Regions from separate parts of the Corallincola platygyrae genome, predicted to be linked through region 1. Evidence: predicted binding sites of a transcription regulator. Region 1 holds the regulator's gene; each other region holds the start of a gene.
The links. Region 1 encodes sigma-54, which starts transcription at its own class of promoters, with help from an activator protein. Its sites were predicted from a motif close to GTTGGCACGNNNNTNGNNT; they were not measured.
Positions count from the first base shown of each region.

Region 2: a site for sigma-54 is predicted at 2,009-2,027, ahead of ABEA14_RS00895 (PEP-CTERM sorting domain-containing protein). Genes of this name have one in related genera too.
Region 3: a site for sigma-54 is predicted at 2,549-2,567, ahead of ABEA14_RS02070 (FlgO family outer membrane protein). Genes of this name have one in related genera too.

Region 1 covers NZ_BAABLI010000029.1:5,989-10,963, forward strand. The annotation lists gene mgtE (magnesium transporter) at 1-419, opposite strand, end outside; gene ABEA14_RS16655 (HPr family phosphocarrier protein) at 513-791, opposite strand; gene rapZ (RNase adapter RapZ) at 795-1,640, opposite strand; gene ptsN (PTS IIA-like nitrogen regulatory protein PtsN) at 1,664-2,113, opposite strand; gene hpf (ribosome hibernation promoting factor) at 2,121-2,408, opposite strand; gene ABEA14_RS16675 (RNA polymerase factor sigma-54) at 2,437-3,942, opposite strand; gene lptB (LPS export ABC transporter ATP-binding protein) at 4,033-4,758, opposite strand; gene lptA (lipopolysaccharide transport periplasmic protein LptA) at 4,761-4,975, opposite strand, start outside.
Region 2 covers NZ_BAABLI010000004.1:31,964-36,938, forward strand. The annotation lists gene ABEA14_RS00885 (DoxX family protein) at 1-257, shown strand, start outside; gene ABEA14_RS00890 (hypothetical protein) at 345-1,052, opposite strand; gene ABEA14_RS00895 (PEP-CTERM sorting domain-containing protein) at 1,335-1,964, opposite strand; gene ABEA14_RS00900 (response regulator) at 2,153-3,070, opposite strand; gene ABEA14_RS00905 (hybrid sensor histidine kinase/response regulator) at 3,063-4,975, opposite strand, start outside.
Region 3 covers NZ_BAABLI010000004.1:321,554-326,528, reverse strand. The annotation lists gene ABEA14_RS02090 (flagella synthesis protein FlgN) at 1-119, shown strand, start outside; gene ABEA14_RS02085 (hypothetical protein) at 176-568, opposite strand; gene ABEA14_RS02080 (LPP20 family lipoprotein) at 704-1,159, opposite strand; gene ABEA14_RS02075 (FlgO family outer membrane protein) at 1,164-1,784, opposite strand; gene ABEA14_RS02070 (FlgO family outer membrane protein) at 1,868-2,503, opposite strand; gene ABEA14_RS02065 (flagellar assembly protein T N-terminal domain-containing protein) at 2,718-3,893, shown strand; tRNA gene ABEA14_RS02060 (tRNA-Arg) at 3,964-4,040, shown strand; gene ABEA14_RS02055 (TraB/GumN family protein) at 4,138-4,975, shown strand, end outside.

The sequences.
Region 1 (4,975 bases):
CCAGCGGTTTCCTCGGGGAACGAGAGTGCGGCCTCGACACGATGCCTGTCCTGCGCATCCATTTGCGCCAGGATCTCCTGATAGACACTGTCGGGCAGACCTCGGAGCAGGTTTGCCAAGTCATCGGTATCCATCCCTTCGGTTGCCGCAGCAACCAGTTCAGGATCCATCAGGCGGATAATACTGTCTTTTACATCTTCGGAGAGTTCTTCGAGGATTTCACCGTGTTGATCAGGATCTACTAACTGCCAGAGTACGGTACGCCCTTTGGTTGGCGTTGACTCAAACAAGAGGGCGACATCAGAGGGCTCCATCGACTGGAGAATGCGGCGAACATGAATGAACATGCCGCTATCTAGCGCATCTCTGACTTGTTTTAACTTTTGCTGGGGAAGGTCCTGCTCGTAAATCTCAGACATCGATATTCACCTCCCCAAGTGTTTATTTAGAACAGATAGGAGAATTGTATCGTAACAACCAGAAAAATAGAGAGAATTTTTGTTTAAATGTGGTTATTCGTTTTCGTCGAAGCGATCATTGATTAACGCTTCAACGGCATTCATTGCTTCTTGCGCTTCATCGCCTTCACTGACCACGGATATCTCCTGACCCATGCAGGTTTCCAGCATCAGAAGTCCCATCACACTGGCTGCTGATGCGGATTTTCCCTGATGCTCGATTAGCACTTCAGCGTCAAATCGATTTACCAATGTCACCAGCTTGGTTGCAGCACGAGCGTGCAGGCCAAGTTTGTTCTTAATCAGGAGTTTTTTTTCTACACGTTGGCTCATGGACTAGTGATCTAATTCTCTGTGGCGGATCTGGATATCTTCGCGCAGCTCTTTGAATTGTGCGGCCAGTGATTCGGCGATAAACACTGAGCGATGTTGGCCTCCGGTACAACCGATAGCCACGGTCACATAGCTGCGATTATTAAGTTCAAGATGTGGCAGCCAGGTGTTTAGCAGATTATTTATCTGCCAGATAAACTTTGATACCAGCGGCTGTTGGCCAAAAAACTGCTGTACTGGCAAATCCCTGCCTGTCAGCGGCCTTAGTTCTGGCTCCCAGTGGGGATTTGGTAGGAATCTGGCATCGAATACATAGTCTGCATCCTGAGGGATGCCGTACTTAAACCCGAACGACTCAAACACTAAAACCAAACTCCGTTCGGCGTTACCTAATATCCGCTCTCGGACCAGCTCACTCAATTGGTGAATAGATAAGGACGAGCTGTCTATCTGCAGGTCTGCTCGCGATATTAAAGGTTCCAGCAGACGCTCTTCAGCTGCAATTGCCTGCTCAAGAGAGCCTCCGTTTTTAGACAGAGGGTGCAATCTGCGGGTCTCGCTGAATCGTTTTATCAGCGCGCTTTGGTCTGCATCCAGAAACAGTAAAGTGCAACGATACTGTTGGCACAGCATGTCTAAAATGGTTTCTAACGTATGCGGCTCTTCAGGCAGGTTTCGAACGTCGATGCTGACCGCTATCTCGCCATAGCGCTCACTGACCTGAGTGACCAATGTCGGTAGCATTTCTACAGGAAGGTTATCGACACAGTAATAACCAAGATCTTCCAGAACACGTAAAGCGACACTTTTGCCAGAGCCTGATCGGCCGCTGACAATAGTAAGTTTAATGGGTGACGCTACGTCCGTGTCGCTCATGGGTGAGTGATGATCTCGTAGAGTTCCTGATCGTTATCTGCACATCTTAACTTCTTCAGAATTTGCTTGTCTGAGAGTTTTGCTGCAATTGCTGACAGGGTTTTCAGGTGTTCCTGGCAGCTCTGTTCTGGGACCAGTAGCGCGAATATGAGGTCTACTGGTTGATTGTCGATGGCATCAAAGGCAATAGGCTCATCGCACTGCAACAAGACTGCAACAGCTTTACTGGCATTTGAGATCCGCCCATGAGGAATAGCAATACCATTTCCAATACCTGTACTGCCCTTTTTCTCTCTATCCAGAATGCTTTCAAAGATCATTTTGCAGCCGTGATCCGGCAGGTGCTTGGCAGCCAGTTCGCTGGCCATCTCAAGCACTCGTTTTTTGCTTGAACCGTGGACTGCACTTCGAGTGCAGTCCAGGCTGAGAATGGATGATATATCCATAGTGTAATTAGTGCGCGTTTAGCTTTTCTTTATGTTTAATTACTTGTCGATCGAGTTTATCGACCAACGCGTCGATTGCGGCATACATATCTGAATGCTCTGCGTTAGCAAATATCTCACCACCATTTAGGTGCAGTTTTGCTTCTGCTTTTTGCGTTAACTTCTCAACGTTGAGGATAACGTAAACGTTATTGATGTGGTCGAAATGGCGCTCTAGCTTAGTGAACTTTTCATTCACATAGTTTCGGAGTGAATCAGTAACTTCGACATGATGGCCGGTAAGATTGATTTGCATAGACCTCATCCTTTTATTGGTGAGCTTTTTACAGCAAGCTCTTTCGCTGATTTGACGGTGGGATAGACAAGGACTCCCGATACTTGGCGATCGTTCGTCTTGCTACCTGAATTCCCTGGTCTGCCAGTAGGTCAGCAATTTTGCTATCTGACAAAGGCTTGCTGGGGATTTCAGCCGCCACTAGTTTCTTGATCAGTGCTCGAATAGCTGTTGAGGAGCATTCTCCACCCCCTTCAGTACTGACGTGGCTGGAGAAGAAATATTTAAGCTCGAAGATACCTCTGGGGGTATGCATATACTTTTGTGTGGTCACACGGGATATGGTTGATTCATGCATATCAACCGCTTGAGCGATATCGTTAAGCACCATTGGCTTCATCGCTTCATCGCCGTATTCAAAGAAATCCCGTTGAAACTGAACAATGCAGTTTGCCACTTTCATCAGCGTATCATTGCGGCTTTCCAGGCTCTTGATGAACCATTTTGCTTCCTGCAGATGAGAGCGAATGTACTGGCTGTCTGCTGAATTCTTCACCGTGCGGCTCATGGCAGCATATTGCTGATTTACTTTGAGTTTAGGTACGGCATCAGGGTTGAGCTCTACAACCCAGCGACCGCTTTTTTTGGTCACCGATACGTCTGGAATCACGTATTGTTCTTCGCCACTGATCACCGCACTGCCTGGGCGAGGATTAAGTGACTGGATCAAGCGGAGAACTTCGCGTAACTGGTCTTCCTTGAGCTTGCTTTTACGCATCAACTGGCGATAGTCACGGCTGGCGAGTAGCTCGATATGATTGCCCAGAACCTGCTTACATTCTTTCAACCAAGGTGTATCTTCTGCAAATTGGTTGACCTGCACCAGCAGGCACTCTTGCAGTGAGCGAGCGCCAACGCCGATCGGGTCAAACAACTGAATACGTTTGATTACAGCTTCAACTTCATCCAGCTCAACCGCTTCTTCATCTTGTCCGAGCGCGGTAAGAATGTCTTCTGCTGACACAGTCAGATAGCCGGATTCGTCGATGGCATCAATGATGGCGGTGGCGATTGCACGGTCTACGTCACTGAATGGAGTCAGTTGCATCTGCCACTCGAGGTGGCTTTGCAGTGAATCTGTTGTCTCGCCCTGATAGCTGAACTCACTATCGTCGCCGTAGGAGGCTCCGGAAACTGGCGCTGCAGAGAGGTGATCATCCCAGGTGCTGTCTACTGGAAGTTCGTCAGATATCTGCTCTTTGTTGAGTGCTTCCGACGTTTCAACCGCAGCAGCATCATGTTCGTCTTGGAAACCATCGTTGCTGTCAGCTGATGCCGTTTCAGCTTTTTGAGGAAGATCTTGAGCCTCGCCGTTGACAGGCTGCTCAGCTACGTCGCTTTGTTCTGTCTGTTCCAGAAGCGGATTATTGTCGAGCGCATCCTGAACTTCCTGCTGGAGGTCCAGAGTCGATAATTGCAACAGCCGAATTGCCTGTTGCAATTGCGGCGTCATGGTAAGTTGCTGGCCTAAACGTAACTGTAATGACGGTTTCATTTACTTCCGTGACAATAAAAAAACGCACTTGCTTACAACGGACGTGGAGTTCGAGTGAGAGACTAAAAAATGCGTCACCCGTTAATTAAACTATAGCTGGAATTGCTCGCCGAGATACACGTCACGTACCTTTTGATCCGATAATACATCTTCCGGCTTGCCTTTGGCTATCAACTCTCCGTGGCTAACGATGTAAGCGTACTCACATACATCCAGAGTCTCTCTCACATTGTGATCAGTAATCAAGACACCAAGACCTCGATCGCGTAAGTGTTCAATGATTTTCTTGATATCGGTTACAGATATTGGATCTACTCCTGCAAAAGGTTCATCCAATAAAACGAACTGAGGCTCTGCAGCCAGTGCTCTTGCTATCTCAACTCGTCGACGCTCACCGCCCGACAGAGACATTCCTAAGCTGTCACGAATGTGAGTAATGCTGAACTCTTCAAGCAGCTGCTCCAGTATTTCCAGTCGTTGGACCCGGCTCAGTTCAGCGCGGGTTTGCAACACGGCCATAATGTTGTCGGATACAGACAGCTTGCGAAAGATGGAGGATTCCTGTGGTAGGTAACCAATCCCCTTGCGTGCGCGAACGTGCATGGGGGATAGAGTGACATCTTCATCATTGATTGTGATGCGCCCTTTATCATTTGGTACCAGGCCAACCACCATATAAAAGGTGGTTGTTTTGCCCGCCCCGTTGGGGCCCAACAAGCCGACAATTTGGCCCTTGTTTAACGCCAAAGAGACATCTTTCACCACTTGGCGCCCTTTATAGCTTTTTGCCAGATGGTTGGCGGTGAGGGTTGCCATGACTATTCGGTATCCTCTTCTTCATCTTTCTGACCCAACTGCTGTTGCAGCTGTTCGGGTAAAAAGATGGTTGTGACGCGGTCACCTTCCTGTTTGCCGCTTTCAGCCACCAGTTTTTGCTTGGCGATGTCGTAACGTATCAGCTCTCCTTGCACCACACTGTCCTGTTGAGTCAGGGTCGCGCCACCGGTAAGAATTAACGTCTTGTCCGCCAAGC
Region 2 (4,975 bases), on a different contig from region 1:
CCGAGTGGTTCGTATCTGTGTCAGGGGCGTTAGAGGTACTTGGCGCTATTGGCCTGTTGATACCTTTCTTGCGCGGTCCTGCAGGCATAGCGCTGGCGCTGTTTATGGTGGGTGCTGTGGGTACGCATGTTGTTCATGCTGAAATCGGTATGATCTTTGTGGCGGGCGCGATACTGGTCGCTAGTGCAGTCGTTGGATGGTTGAGGCTACCTGAAACTATGAGCTTGTTCACTGGCACAAAACTGGCAGCGCAATAGTGTCCCTATATTCAGAAAGTTTTGCTCACAATGATGACCTGACGGAGGAAGAATTACTCTTCCTCCGAAACGACAAACTGAGGGGAGTTAAAAAGTAACCTCCAACGAAATGTTGTTAACTCCTGGCACTATGCGCCAGTTAAATGCACTCTTTTCCCCATTGTTGAAGCGCTGCTGATAGCTTTCCCAACTTTCCGAAGCTTGGTCTGGTTGTGACCAAATAGCGGCTTCGCCAATCGCAATGCCAAGTGCGGCCGAACCGAGTGCATCATCACTATCACCAAATGCTGCAATGGCCCCTGCGCCGAGCAAGTTCACGCCAACGGTGATCAGATGTGGTTTCCAGGTGTAACGCTCATCAGCGCGCCAGCTGCTTTGCTCCAGCATCTTTTCGGCTTCTGCAAGTTTGGCGATTTTCTCTGCGCGGGTATTCCCCGGCAGTGCCTGGTATTCATCCCAGCCGTCGACCACAGGTAGTGGTTTAAGTAGCATCATCGCTAATCCACCAGCAGATTTTACTGCGCCGACCCATTGCTTGGTGGATTCATCAGAGTCGTCTTCGTCTATCGCTTTATAGAGTTGAGCCGTGGCAGCAACACCATAGAAGCCGGTCCAGCCATATTGCCAATACTTTGATGGTGTCTGAATATCCGTGAGCTTGGCATCAAGAAAGCTTAAGCGGGCGTCTATTTCAGATTCTTCCAGTCCTTGATAATCCCTCGCCATGATTGGGGTAGAGATTAAGCAAGTTGCCAAACCTGTGGCAATAAGTCCTGAGCGGGTGGTTAGGAGCATTTGGTCTCTCCCTGAACGTTTTTTCTAAGCATAGAGTAATCCTGCTGACGTAACAGCCTAACAATTCAGCAAATTTATTAATTTTAGGGTTTTGGTCCCTATGTCATCTCCGAGCTGGGATTGAGCAAAGGGTGTGCATGGCTTTTTTAGCAGGTTGATAGCATCAGTAGGCAAAGGAGGTTTCACACTACATCGAAACAGTCTGTTGTGTTTAATAGGAATGTGGCTCATAAACCAAAAAGCCCTCGCTAGCGAGGGCTTTTATGGGCAATACGGAAAGGTCTATTTAGCGCGACGGCGCAAACCTAAGCCTGCAAGGCCAAGACCAAACAGAGCAATGGTGGCCGGAGCCGGCACGTCCATAGCGTTGGCAACCAAGATAACTTTTTCCCATGCGGTGCTGCTGTTCAAGCCGGTATAACTACCAGCACGATAGCCACCCACCCAGTCAAAGGTATGCCAGCAGAGGCGGTCACGTTCGCCACCGCCTGCGGTGTCACACTGGTATTTACGAACTGAGTCGCCAAGGCCCGCAAATCCCCATGACCAGTTGTCTGCATAGTACCATTCAGCACCATTTGCGGTATGGGTTACACCATTGTCAGCCGCGCCTGTGTCTGTCAGAACGTCGTCCCAGCCTGCAGCGGCTAAAACTTCAAATACATCTGAACCTGTGCGACGGGCAGCCAGCATCAGGTAGTCGCCAGAGCAATTTGCCAAAGCGGCATCAGCACTGTTACCCAGAGGTGTGGCATAGGTAGAGGAGTAACACTCACTCCAACCCCAGGTGTTTGTCACAGTGTTTACGGCAACATCATTTTGAGGGCCATATGGGATAAATGCGGCACTGGCTGCTGTGGATGCAGCCAGCAAAGCGACTCCCAAACCTGCTTTTACTGCTTTATTCAACATAACCGACTTCCTTCTTATGTCGTCTTTTATAGTTGGCGGAGAACAAGCAATTACCGGTCCAAATAACTTAACCATATGATTTTATGATTTTTATTTCTCTCTTTGTATCCATCATTGTTGTGTGGTCATTGTCTCTGTAAATTTAACAGACGTTAATAAAGCAAATGCTCTAGTCTTATTCAGCATACCTAGGCTGGTAATGCATCTCCGCCTTCCAATATTCGAATAGAAATGGCCGCGGCTGCGGTGCGATTGTCCACATCAATCTTTTTGAACAGCTGCTCTAGGTGTTTGTTGACTGTGCGGGGGCTCATGCTAAGGATCTGCGCAATCTCCCAATTGGTTTTTCCAAACGATACCCAATAGAGCACCTCTGATTCACGTTTGGTGATGGGGAGTTTGTCCTGAAGTACATCAGGCGAACGGGTAGCCTCTGCCGCCACCAGCCTTACCAAACTTTGGCCGGGCTGATGTTCGCCACCAAACTGAGCTTGCATGGGCATTTCAAACTCATTGATGGCCAGCGGGGTATGTTGAGGGGCTTTTCCGAGCCAAGGCAGCAACTGGTCGGTTATACGCTGCCAAACAGTTGACTCTTCATCAGGGCTGGAGGTGACGAGTTGATGCACATGAGGCGTTGCCCAGGCGATAGTGCCACTATGCTCGATACAGATGACATACTGACCGGCATGGTCCAAGGCTGTTTGAGCACTTAATGCCATTCGCGCGTTCTGGGTATGAACTTTAATTCTCGCCATCACCTCTTCGGCGATGATGGGTTTGGTAACATAGTCGACGCCCCCAACCTCGAATCCTTTTACCACGTGTTCGACATCGGTCAGTCCGGTCATAAAGATCACTGGGGTCATCGGCAGTTGCTGCTTTAGTTTCTCACAGGTTTCAAACCCATCCATACCGGGCATGATCGCGTCCATTAATACGATGTCTGGGGTGATACGCTCAGTGATAGAGAGTGCTTGCTGGCCCGACAGCGCAACCAACACGGTCAAGCCCGCTTCATTCAGCGCCGCATTGAGCATGCCAAGGGACTCGGGCGAGTCATCGACTACCAGCACAATTGAGCTGACGCTTGGTGTGTTAGTCATGTATTAGTTCATCCAGATAAGTGACGATTTTTTCAAAGTCACAACGTTGTGATTCTTGGCGCATGCGTTCGATGAAGTCACTGCCAGCAACTTGCTGAAGCTCGAGTTTATTCAGGGTTTCGCTGAATGCGCTCAAGTAGCCAATTTCTGCCCAATTTCTTAGCTCTTTGAGGTGAGTGCCATCAGGCAAGGTTTCCGGAGAGTGGAAGCTATGGCTGTGTTCAGGGCTCGCGACTTGTGTGGGGCTCTCTTGTACTTTCCATTCGAGCCGCAATAGCTTTCCTATCTTGCTAAGTAGTCTACTGAGTTCGACTGGCTTGGTCAGGTAGTCATCGTGATACTGGCCAAGCAGGTTGTCGTGCTCAATTTCCAACGTGTTTGCAGAGACCATCAAGATGGGTTGGGTCGCGCCGCGCTTTCTTAATTGAATTGCAAGCTGCCAGCCACTGACCTCAGGCATGGCGACATCCAGCATAAACATATCAACAGGACAGTGGCTGCTGACTTCAAGTGCTTCTCTGGCGTTGGCCGCCTGAAAGATCACAAATCCGAGCGGTTCGAGGATATCTTTGAATAGCTGACGCTGAGAGCTCTCGTCATCGACGACTAATATGGTGCGTTCGTCGCCTTCAAAACCTATGACATTTGCGTCCGGCAGACGGACTTCTTTGTGGGGTTTGCTTAGCGCAGGCAGCATCAGGCTTAAGGTAAACTCACTGCCTTTACCGGGCGTACTTCTGAAGTCGATGTTTCCACCCATTAACTCGGCCAAGGAGCGGCTGATCGTTAATCCCAAACCCGTACCTCGAATGGCCTGAGTGGATAGTGTTCTTACTCGCTCAAAGGGTTTGAAAATCAGCTCTCTGTCCTTGTCATCAATGCCTAATCCGGTATCCGTCACTTTGAAATGTGCGACCTCATTACGATAACTGACACTGAACGTCACTTTTCCTTTTGGCGTGAACTTAATCGCGTTTGAAAGCAAGTTCATCAAGATCTGGCGCAGACGCTGCTTGTCGCAGGCGATAAAGTCTGGAAGTGGATTGGCCAAGGTGTAGTCAAATGCAATGCCCTTGTTCTGCGCCTGTAGCCTGAACATATCAACCACTTGGTCGAGAAATACGCCGATTTGTACTTCATCACGCTGTAGCTCCAAACGTCCTGCCTCGATCTTGGAGATCTCCAATAGGCCTTCGATCAGATCGGTCAGATGTTCGCCATTGCGACGTAAGATGGCTGCGTACTCTCGCTTTTCTGGGGGTAATTGGTCGTCTTTACTAAGCAGTTGTGCGTAACCCTGGATCACATTCAGCGGTGTGCGAAGTTCATGGCTGATCCCCGCCAGGTAACGGCTTTTTGCCTGATTGGCATTTTCCGCTGTCTCTTTCGCTTCCTGCAGTGCCTGATAGGTTTCTTCGTGGGCGTCTATCTCCTGGCTCAGCAATTCAGATTGTGATTGCACTTCCTGCATGGCGACGCGGCTGCTGTCGCGGGCAAGAATAAACAGCCAGCTGACAACCCCGATCAAAATCAGCAGTAAGAAGAACGCTTTGATAAAGGCGAGTGACACGGAGCCATCAACTAATAAATGATCTGGGACCTGGGCGTAGGCCAGCGTCAGGATCGCCGCCATGATCGATGATATTGCCAGCATCACCAATATGAACTGTCCCATCGAGCTGCCTAAACGCTCCACCCACGCGGGCGACAAAAAGCGGGAGGCAAACTGTTTGGATTGCGACGTTAAGGTCGCGTGGCTGCGGCATGTGTTGCCACAGCGAACGTCCAAACTGCAGCAAAGCGAGCAGATTGGCGTGTTGTACGCGGGGCAATGGGCCATGTCTTCTCGCTCAAACTGAAGCTCGCACACACCACAGGTTTGCAGTTCGCCACTCAGTTGTTCGG
Region 3 (4,975 bases), on a different contig from region 1:
GATTGGCCCGACTGCAGAATATGCTCGCTAATGTGAAGAACGAAGCCAGCGGTATGACTTATGACCAAAGTGGCAAAGCCAGACCGGGTGGCAAATTAGGACAGGGAATTAAAGTCTAACGATTTGCAATGCATGATGCGTGGGTGGCAACATTGCGCCACCCGTATCAACTCACTCAACTCAACTGCGCGTCAGTAAGCTGCACCCAGCCATGCTGGCGATATTCCACCCTCTGCTCTATTCGCCAAAATGCATATCCCACAGGTAGCACCATCGCCCAACTCAAGTAATTGCTGCCAGACGTTGAGATAACGACACCACTGATACAAACAAGAAGAAATGGCATTACCTCATAAAGCCAGAAAGGTTTAAGCCTATCCTGTACTCTTCGTTTCAACACTTTGTCTTGCCTGCGGGAGTTGGAACGCATGATCCAGATATCAGCGCCCAATAAGAAGAGAAGTATTGCAAACAACTGCCCCCAACCAAACTCGAAGTTGGCAATACAGACAAAGCCACCCGCAAGGTAGAAATAGGGAAGGAGTTCATAAATTGGTCTTTTCAACATAATCGCCCCCTGGCTGCAATAAGCTGGTTGGCGATACGGCATGCGCACCAGTTCTAACACACTCCTTTTAAGATTAGTGCAGACATGAAAAAGGCGAGAAATTTCTCGCCTTGTTTTTTCAAATTGATTATCCGTTTAGTAGTACTGAACGTCATGGATCCGCCTTGGCGGGTTTAGTGATTGGTACATGCGTTGTACATCCGCCATATCTAACTCCAGCTCAGTGGCATAGATATCGCCCAGTGGATAGGTGCGTACGACTCTGGCCCCTCTTACAACACCACTAACCGCTACCTGCAAACGGTCCTGGTCCAAGGTTGTCCCGCCCATTGCACTGCCTGCCGTCACTTGCTGGCCGTAGATCTGCTCCGCCAGTTCCCGGTAAGCATCCATTTTTGACGCACGCATTGCCTGCAACATGCGAGTGTTTTCATCAAGCCCCGACTGTGAACTGATTGGCGCATAACCCACCGCATGGAGCACAGGATAATGATCCGGCGGCACAGCCTCCCACTCAACGTGCTTATCAAACATCTGACTGCAACCAGAAATAGCCAGTACAAAAAGTAAAATCAGTTGAATTTTCGGCATCGAATCACCCCTGCCTCTGGCTCAATAAAGTAACGCCATCACGTGTCTTCACCTCATTTACGGCAGAGACAATCTCCTCCGGTAAAAACTGTTGCGCCGCACCGACAACCACTTTCGATTTAATATCAACTAGGCGAGCATTCACCTGCACCCCACCGTTCATAGGTTGCAGCGTGCCCGTCAGCACATATTTGAGCGGCAGCTCACTTTTAAGCTGAGTAAAATTTCGACTGAACACAAAGTCTCCGGTAGAAGTCACCTGAATCTTATCTTTGAGTTTAAAGTCGAGCACTTTACAACCCTGTTGCTGCATCTGAGTAATTAGATTCTCAGCCAGGGCTTTGCCAAGTGAGCCACTGGTGTTAAGCGTTTCTATATCAACAAAACTGGCGACCGCCATAGGTTGATAACAACGTTCAGGCATAGTGCCTACCAATTCCTCAGCGATTTTCTCAACATGCGCGACAAAGTCTTTGGGCTTCACTTCCTGGTAAGGGTCCCAAGCAATCGCTTCAGATGTAGCCATCTGCCCCGAAGCCATCGAATGCTCAGGTTGCTCGGGTTCAGATGCGCAAGCGGTTAATATGAAAACAGTCGCCGCGAGTTGCCAATAGTTAGACTTCATAAGCATCGTTCTTTCTCTTCACTCCCTCTGTTATCGACATCAAACAAAGGGACTTAAACACAAGTTGGTTTCAGGCCGGAATCTTATCCACCTTTCCTGATCAGCATCCCAGACTGGGGGTCCTTGGCCACGTAGCCCCCTTCGGCAGGCATACCGGCCTGCTCGACAAACAGAGACATGGGCAGGAAAGTTGATGCAGTGGCAACAATGGCCCTGGATTCCACGCCGACAATACGTGCTGTTACCTGAATGCCATTAGAGCCACGAATGAGCGTACCCGTAAGAATGTATTCAATGGGGTGGCGATGCTGTAGACGCAGAAAATCCCGAGTCATGGCAAAATCCCCCGTCGGGGTAACATCAATGCCACCCGTCAGCTTAAAGTCGATTAGCGTCCATCCCATCTGCTGGAGTTCAACCATCACCAACTCAGACAACTGATTGCCGTAGACATCGGTGCTTTCCAGCGTCTCGATATCTACGAAGCTGGTAACAGCGATAGGTGTTTTAGATGAGACATAGCGACTCGAACCAATCAGCTGCAGAGCCAATTGTTTGACATGGGTCGGCAGATCCACTGTCATTGGAGTAACCGCAGCATGAGGCACATAAATCTCTTCTTCGTCCTCAAGCATGCTACAGCTACTCAGCGCCAGCACAATCAATAGCAAACCTGCGCCAATCAGCAGGTGCGAATAGAAGTGTTTCAAGGCAGCCATCCGACTCTCCTACCTCGTCAATGAATCGTTATTCTGATGAATTACCAGCAAAGTTTATGCCACCTGACAACCGCGATTGACAAACGCAGGCTAAGGGTCAATACAGACGGCTAGATCAGCTAGGGCCGTACTGGCCCATTTTTTGCTGATTCTGGTAGTAATTAAAGAATAGGCTGATTTTTGACGCCTAATTAGCAACCGTTTGAGGCTCACTATGCTTAGGCGACTACTTATACTGCTGTTACTGCTGGCCAGTCCTATATCCCACGCGATGTGGTATGAAGCGGAGGGCTCTGCGACCATTTATAGTGGTGATATTGCCAGTGCACGTGAACGAGCAACACAGCAGGCTCTGAAAAATGCGCTCATTCTTGCCGGAGGCACAGTGAGCAGCCTGCAAGAACTTGCCGCCGGCAAGATCGTAAATGACCAATTTCAGATCCGCACCAGTGGCACCGTGAGAGATGTTCGAGTGCTCTCAGAGCGCCGCAGCGGTGAGACGCTTTATATATCTATTCATGCAGATCTGTTTCCACAGTCTCTGCAATGTGAAAGTGCTGCGTTCAAAAAATCCTTACTGCTGACCCGATTTAGATTGAGTGATCCAACAAACGCGCGTGTTGGAGGTATTGAGCAAATCGGACAGGAAGCCAGTCAATGGCTCTTCGATCACCTGCGTGCAGAGAGTCAGTCCAGTTATCCAAAGCGTTGGTTAAATCAAATTACTCACTTCACGCCTGCAGAGTTTCAATCACAGCGCTTGGTCACGCCTATGCTAAGCCGAGAGATAACCAGACAAACCAACACCCAGGTCGTACTGTTCGCCGAAATCCGTGATCTTTCGTTTAACGGAGAAGTCCCTACGCGTAAATGGCAGGAGTGGGTCTATTCGCCACCAGAAAGAAATTTCGAGTTAATGATACATCTGGTCGATGGCAGCTCAGGTGAACTCCTACTGGAACGTAGTTACCACAGCCAGGCCCCTTGGGACTTTCCCACTGACAAACGCGTTTCTGTTGCTTCAAAAGCATTCTGGACATCGCCTTATGGTGGCGCTGTCAGTGACGTGCTATCCCAGTTGCAGGCAGATCTCGATATGACCTTGAGTTGCACCCCGGGCCGTGGTCGTATTACCCACATTGCCAATGACCTGGTCGAAGTCGATCTGGGCCATAGCAACGGTTTGCGTATAGGTGACAAGCTAACTTTGTTGCATCGCATGACTTACGATGGCCAGGATGGAAAACACCACGTGCGCCTGCTTCCTACCGAAGTCACCCTTAGAGTGACAGAGTCATACCAAAACCGGCTTATTGCCAGAGCTTCGGATCCAAAAGAACTAAGCGGAGTACAGGTAAACGATATCGTACAGTTGGGTGGCGTGCTTTAAATTCCCTTCAAGAACAGTATAATGCGGGCGGCTGCCACCCCAAACAAGTGACAGTTCGCCAATATTTTGGGCTCCCGTGGCACAGCTGGATAGCGCGGCCCCCTCCTAAGGGGCAGGTCACAGGTTCGAATCCTGTCGGGAGCGCCATCTCCATTAACTCCATAAGTTATTGATCCCCAGTTTTTATCAAGGCAAAGTAATCAGGGTCTGTTGACCCTAGATACCCACTTCGCAGGAACACGTTATGCGCCTCTGGATTAAATCGCTCCTTCTGTTTGTTGCCATTTTCTCTGCCCCACTCTCAGCAACGATCAGCCCAGCGCTATATGAAGTAACCAAAGGCAATCAAACCAGCTATTTCTTCGGCTCGGTGCATATGGGAGAGGCCAGGTACTACCCGCTTCCTGCCGCGATCGAAAAGAGGTTTTCCCAAGCTGATCAATTGGTGATGGAAGTTAATATGCAGGATGAGGCCGCGATCCAGGCTGAAATGATGCAGTTGATGATGCTTCACGGTATGTATATGGATGGCACCACCCTTAAACAGCACCTGCCAAAAGCACTCTATAAAGAAACGGTAGAACGAGCGAAACGCTTTGGTGTACCCAGCGCAAGTATTGACCCTCTCAAACCTTGGGCCGCTGCGCTGATACTTGCCCAGGCCTATTACCAATCTATCGGCTTGGACCCTAACTACGGCGTTGATATGTATTTCAGCGGGCTGGCCAAACAAAAAAACAAAAGTGTTTATGGTCTGGAAACTCTCACCGATCAGATATCTGCAATGATGAAACTTGACGCCGAAGGCAGCACCATGTTGCAGCAAATGCTGGATGAGACCAAATCAAACAACAGTTACACGCAACGTATGATGCGCGCCTGGGCAGCGGGTGACTCAAAATTGCTGGCAAGCATATTCAAAGAGGAGCTCGGAGATACCAAGGCTGATCAGCTGTTTGTTGATCACCTGCTTAAAAAACGGAACCAAGCCTGGCTAAAACAACTCAAACCCATGATGAGTAAAAGCTCACTATTTGTAGTCGTTGGTGCCGCCCACCTGGTGGGCCCGGAAAACCTGTTGG